Regions from separate parts of the Rouxiella sp. Mn2063 genome, predicted to be linked through region 1. Evidence: predicted binding sites of a transcription regulator. Region 1 holds the regulator's gene; the other holds the start of a gene.
What was found. The regulator PurR, encoded in region 1, represses purine synthesis genes. The targets are predictions, from matches to a motif close to CANGCAAACGTTTGCNTG.
Positions count from the first base shown of each region.

Region 2: tusA (sulfurtransferase TusA) is a predicted target of PurR. The motif match lies at 2,086-2,103, and genes of this name have one in related genera.

Region 1 covers NZ_JBMOUD010000003.1:395,753-399,173, forward strand. The annotation lists gene punC (purine nucleoside transporter PunC) at 1-258, opposite strand, end outside; gene punR (DNA-binding transcriptional activator PunR) at 398-1,306, shown strand; gene purR (HTH-type transcriptional repressor PurR) at 1,352-2,377, opposite strand; gene ACL9RG_RS07255 (YnhF family membrane protein) at 2,781-2,870, shown strand; gene ACL9RG_RS07260 (C40 family peptidase) at 3,102-3,421, opposite strand, start outside.
Region 2 covers NZ_JBMOUD010000013.1:70,436-73,856, reverse strand. The annotation lists gene ACL9RG_RS17425 (zinc/cadmium/mercury/lead-transporting ATPase) at 1-1,726, shown strand, start outside; gene tusA (sulfurtransferase TusA) at 1,760-2,011, opposite strand; gene ACL9RG_RS17415 (7-cyano-7-deazaguanine/7-aminomethyl-7-deazaguanine transporter) at 2,238-2,909, shown strand; gene ACL9RG_RS17410 (DcrB family lipoprotein) at 3,024-3,421, shown strand, end outside.

The DNA of each region.
Region 1 (3,421 bases):
TAAACAACCCGCGCTAAATAATACTAATCCAATAATCAAAATTGGCTTGCGGCCCCAGCGATCGGACAACGGTCCCCAAACCAATTGGCCGGCAGCAAATCCCGCTAAAAAAATGCTCAAACTAGTACTAATTGCACCGGCAGTTGTATTGAGTTCACTTTGCATGGCACTGAAGGCAGGAAGGTACATATCCGTGGCTAAAAAGCCCAGCATACTCAGGCCTGCCAGATAAAATAAAAATCCAAATGAGGGTTTCATGACACCAACTTTATTAGTTTTGAAAGGATAAACGCGAGACTGCGAATCATTATAGAAGAGTGCGGGAGTCTAATAGATGGCGAAAAACTTGTGAAATGCTAATATTTGCGGCTTGTTGTGAAAAATTTTGAAGGTAAATATGTGGTCAGAATATTCATTAGATGTCGTTGATACTGTTGCCAGAACCGGTAGTTTTAGCGCTGCAGCACAAGAACTTCATCGCGTGCCCTCTGCCATCAGCTATACGGTCCGCCAGCTTGAAGAGTGGTTGGCTGTTAGTTTGTTTGAACGGCGACATCGTGATGTTGAATTGACCGCGGCCGGACGGCTCTTCGTTGATGAAGCAAGATCACTTATCAAAAAAATGAATGCCACACGTCGCCAATGCCAACAAGTTGCCAACGGTTGGCGAGGAGAACTCAACGTAGCTGTCGATCGTATTGTAAAGCCAGCCAGGCTCCGGCGATTAGTCGTAGACTTTTATCGCGAATTTTCAGATACCGAGCTGATTATACATAATGAAGTCTTTAACGGTGTGTGGGATGCTCTGGTAGATGGTCGTGCAGATGTCGCTATTGGTGCGACACGGGCGGTACCTGCAGGCGGTCGTTTTAACTTTCGCGATATGGGATTTATGGATTGGCATTGTGTCGTCAGCCCAACACACCCATTGGCGGCAATGCCTGGGACACTTCACGACGACAGTCTGCGCCATTATCCTGCATTATGTCTGGAGGACACATCGAGGAATCTTCCCAAACGTGATACCTGGACATTGGATAATCAGCGTCGATTGGTTGTACCTGATTGGACTTGTGCGCTTGATTGTTTGTTCGATGGGTTGTGTGTTGGCATGATGCCAGTGCATATGGTCTCACCCTGGATTGCTCAGAACAAACTAACCGCATTGACCTTAAGTAATACCTTTCCGGAAAGTCCATGCTGTCTAACTTGGGATCAGAACAATCAGTCGCCCGCTCTTGCGTGGCTACTTAACTATTTAGGCGATAGTATTACGCTGAACCAGGAATGGCTGCGTGATAACTAAAAAGGATGCCAGTCTGGCATCCTTAGTGGGGTATTAATGGCAAGCTTAGCGGCGATAATCTCGGTAAGGTCCGTCAGCAACCGAGCGTCGTTCAACCAGCTTAGGCTTAACTTCTATGGTTTGTTGTTCTTCACGTTTATTAATAATACGGTCCAATAGCATCGTAAACGCCATCTCACCTAAGCGTTCTTTCGGCTGATGAATCGTTGTGAGTGGCGGTGAATAATAACGGGCATTGCGCACATTATCATAGCCAATCACTGAAATATCCTGTGGAACCCGTAATCCCATTTCATCAGCGGCACAGATAGCGCCCATTGCCATGACATCACCGCCGCAGAATACTGCGGTAGGACGGTTTTTCTGTGAAAGGATCTGTCGCATCGCCTGATATCCAGATTCTGGCTCAAAGTCGCCTTGAACAATCCATTCGTCGCGTACGGGAATATTGGCCTCTGTCAGCGCTTTAACAAAGCCATTAAAGCGCCCACCACCGGTATTACGATTGAGTTGGCCTGGTATTGCGCCGATATCGCGATGGCCACGCTCGATAAGATAACGTCCTGCCAAATACCCACCGTCAAAGGCGTTATCAATGATGGAGTCGGTGAAATCATTGCGCGATTCGCCCCAATCCATGACCACCATCGGGATAGCGCGGTATTCTTCCAACATGCCAAGCAATTCTGCTGGATATTCAGCACACATTACCAGTAAGCCATCAACACGCTTTTGCGCCAACATGGCGAGGTAAGCACGCTGTTTCTCTAGGTTGTTATGCGAATTGCATAAAATTAGCGTATAGCCTTTGGCAAAACAGCTGTTTTCCACGGCTTCAATAACTTCAGCAAAGTAGGGCGCTTCGCTTGATGTGGCTAATAACCCTATTGATTTGGTGTTGTTGACCTTAAGACTACGGGCGACGGCACTAGGAGAATAATGCAAATCTTTAATAGCAGCCCGCACAGCTTCCTTGGTTTCTTCGGCGACGAAACGTGTTTTATTGATGACGTGCGATACCGTCGTGGTTGAGACGCCAGCACGCTTAGCGACATCTTTAATCGTTGCCATGGAAAAAATAACTCCTGAACCCGCGTGCACTAGCACGTTAGCATTATGTTAATCGTTTGCCTGCGTTTATTTAACTGCGATAATTTCTTTACGCAGCAAAATCGTTTGTATTGATTTCAGCAGAGAACCTGAAAGGGGGCTGAGATAAGCAGCCGTTACATCGCAGGGCGGTAACCGCGAATTTTCTCTTATATTGCGGAAAAGTGGAAGAAAAATTTAAGCTGACTACGAAGATGGCGCTCTTTGTTAGAGATCATAGGAAAATGGTAGCGGCTATGAGAATATATCAATGGCATAATAATTGTATGGCTATTCTTTATGTGGCTACTGGTTGTATGGCCAATGTCTGTTTGGCTCGTTATGATTATAAGTATTCTCGGCGTTCATCATGAAAGGAGGATGTATGGATAGTAATCTAAAAATGTCTTTAATCACCACGGTTTGCGCATTGGCGATGATCTTGATCTTCAGCTTTACTGCGGTGATGCACTGAGTTGGGCGTCGCTAGGCGTTGTTGTTGGCTGACTACTGTACCGATGCCTTAGTTACTTTGCCAATGTAGCACTGACTTCGCCAAAGCAGGGTAGCGATAAAAAATAAGGGAAATCCCTAAATGGGATTTCCCTTATTTTATTATCATTCTCTTGTCGATAACTGTGTGTTCTCAGTTATCACGGAAACACTTCGTTAAATGCTCTTCATCAAAGATGAGCTAACTGACTATTTAACGAATCGTTTTAGGGGTCATGACCCGACGAGCGCCTACGTAATGATCTTGCCAGTAGTTATCCGCAAGGTAACTGATTTTTATGTCTTCACCTGTGCGAGGAGACTGAATAAATTTACCATTACCAAGATAAACACCAACATGGTCTGCGGCACCGCGCTTGGAAATCTTAAAGAATACCAAGTCGCCAGATTCTAACTCACCACGTTTGATTGGCGCTGCATCACGCAGGTGATACATTTCATCGGCCGTGCGAGGCATCTTAATACGCATCAAATCCTTATATGCGTAGTAAACTAAGCCACTACAATCGAAAC
Region 2 (3,421 bases), on a different contig from region 1:
GTATCCGGTGTTACGCCAGGCTATTCGCTTGATTCGCAGCGGTTCACCTTTCGCTATTGAAACCTTGATGAGCATCGCCGCATTAGGCGCGCTATTTATCGGCGCCACGGCAGAAGCCGCGATGGTGCTGTTGCTATTTATGGTGGGTGAACGTTTAGAAGGGTTTGCCGCCAACCGCGCCCGTAGCGGTGTGAAAGCACTGATGGCGCTGATCCCAGAAAGTGCCGTACGTATCGATGCAACTGGCAGTCAAACCGTTGCCGTCAGCAGCCTGCAACCCGGTGATGTGATTGAAGTTGCCGCCGGTGGACGCCTGCCCGCAGACTCGACGCTCCTTGATAGTGCCGCCAGCTTTGATGAAAGCGCACTAACGGGTGAATCGATCCCCATTGAACGCCAGCCAGGCGAAAAGATTCCGGCAGGTAGCCTGTGTGTCGATCGTTTGGCACGTGTACAAGTGGTCTCTGCTGCGGGTAATAGCGCGATTGACCGCGTACTGCAATTGATTGAAGAAGCCGAAGAGCGCCGTGCGCCAATCGAGCGCTTCCTTGACACCTTTAGCCGCTATTACACTCCCGCTATCATGCTGCTGTCACTGCTGGTGATCGTTATCCCGCCGTTGGCAATGGGCCTGTCATGGGAAACCTGGATTTACCGTGGTTTAACGCTGCTGTTGATTGGCTGTCCTTGTGCGTTAGTCATCTCAACTCCGGCCGCTATCGCTTCTGGCCTGGCTGCGGCAACGCGCCAAGGCGCATTAATTAAAGGCGGCGCAGCATTAGAACAATTAGCGCTAATTCAACGCGTGGCATTGGATAAAACCGGCACATTGACCGAAGGCAAACCTGAAGTCAGCGATGTATTAACCGCCGAAAGTGTTAGTGAGCAGCAGCTACTAACGCAAGCCGCTGCAGTCGAGGCCGGTTCTCACCATCCACTCGCATTAGCGATTATCCAACGTGCTAGCCAGCAATACTCGCTGTTGCCCAATGCCGAACGTCGGCGCGCCTTGGCAGGTGTGGGTGTTGAAGGTTGGGTTAACGAAAAACACATTGTGGTGTCAGCACCACAGCATGTGGATAAAAAGCAGTTATCAGCAGCCTTCGAAACAAAAATTACCGAATGGGAAGCCAGCGGAAAAACCGTGGTCGTGGTGCTGGAAGACCAGCGGGTGCTAGGCCTACTCGCGTTGCAAGACCGGTTGCGTGATGATGCCGTTAACGCGCTTGCTGAGTTGAAAGCTCTTGGCGTATCTGCGGTGATGCTGACTGGCGATAACCCACGCGCGGCGAAAACCATTGCCGAGCGTTTAGGGATTAATTATCAGGCCGGGTTATTGCCGGAAGATAAAGTCCGTGCCGTCGAGAAAATGAATCTGCAATATCCAACGGCGATGGTCGGCGATGGCATCAACGATGCCCCAGCGATGAAAGCCGCCACCATTGGTATTGCGATGGGCAGCGGCACCGATGTGGCGCTGGAAACGGCGGATGCCGCGCTCAATCACAACCGCTTAACCGGGCTGGCGCAGATGATTGCGTTATCGCGCGCAACCCGAGCCAACATCCGCCAGAACATCACCATCGCGCTGGGACTGAAGGGGGTATTCCTGGTCACTACGCTGCTGGGGATCACCGGATTATGGCTGGCAGTATTGGCAGACTCTGGTGCTACTGCGCTGGTCACGGCCAACGCGCTGCGCTTGTTGCGCAAAAAATCAGGTTAGAAAACGCGTTTATTCACAAGCAAGGGGCTGATATTAAGCCCCTTTTCCTTTGCGCAATAAATAGCGATACGGCAAGGTTTCCGTTTCAGACGCCAACAGGTTGTGTTCCATAAAGCGGCAAAACCCCGGAATATCGCGCGTCGTCGCCGGATCGTCGGCAATGATTAGCAACGTTTCACCATCCTGCATACCGCGCACCGCCTTTCGCACCATCATCACAGGTACTGGACAACGTTCGCCCAAGGCATCGAGTTGGTGGTCGGGATGGCTGAAGGGATCGGTCATAAGGCGTCTCTGTTCTAGGTCAAATGGGGAACTTAAAGAGCGACAGTTTACTCCCCCTGATTTTTGGTGCAATACAGGTTAACGTTTGCGTTAAAATTAGCCATTGCATTGTTTGCGCAAACGGGTACGATCCGCGCTCGCTGGAAAAATCATGGTTTTTCACAGCAACAAATAACGAAGATTTTTCTTGGGTTCCCTCACCCCAATCACTAAAAAGGTCACATTTATGTACGCTTTTTCTGCCCAACAGCGGTTTTCCGCCTTGGTATGGCTGTCGCTATTCCATATTGCCATCATTACGTCTAGTAACTATCTGGTCCAGCTTCCGGTATCGGTATTTGGCTTTACCACCACGTGGGGCGCATTTACCTTTCCGTTTATTTTCCTAGCGACTGATTTAACCGTACGTATCTTCGGCGCGCCATTGGCCCGACGCATTATTTTGTCGGTAATGGCACCAGCGCTGATTATTTCTTACGTTATCTCTGCGTTGTTCTATCAGGGAGAATGGCAAGGTTTTGCCGCGCTCAGCAGCCTGAATATCATGGTCGCCCGCATCGCCATCGCTAGCTTTATGGCCTACGTTCTCGGGCAAATCCTCGACGTTAACGTCTTTAACCGTCTGCGCCAGTTGAAAACCTGGTGGATTGCGCCAGCAGCAGCGATGTTCCTGGGCAATATTAGCGATACGCTGGCCTTCTTCTTTATCGCTTTTTATAAGAGCAGCGATGCGTTTATGGCGCAACATTGGGTAGAGATCGCCTTAGTGGATTACAGTTTCAAATTGTTAATTTGTCTGATTTTCTTCCTGCCGATGTACGGTATGCTGCTTAATATGCTGTTAAAACGCTTGGCACAGTCTGGTCATCACAACGAGGTTCAGTTGAGTTCACACTGAAAGCCATAACTGGCTTGCTTTTCGTTGGTGAATAGGGTGCCATTACAGCCGTAAGCTCAATGCCATACGATACGTAGCAGTACGTGCCGTTAAGTGAAATATTAAGGAACTCTAATGCGTAATCTTGCCAAATTCATGGGTATTACTTTGCTGGTTGCCGGGCTGGCAGCCTGCGATGGCAAAACGGATGATAAAACGGCCCCTGTTGATAAAGGTGCCAGCGCAGCAGCTGCCACACAGCCTATTAGCCTGCTCGACGGTAAAGTCAGCTTTACTCTTCCTCAGGGGATGAGTGACCAAAGCGGCAAGCTGGGAACGCAGAGCAATAACATGCATGTCTATGCTGATAGCACCGGACAAAAAGCAGTGATCGTCATTGTTGGAGACAACACGTCTGACTCACTGGAAACGTTGGCAAATCGCCTGCAAGCCCAGCAGCAAGAGCGCGATACCAACCTGCAAGTGGTGACCAATAAGTCAATTCAGGTTGATGGTCAGACACTGCAACAGCT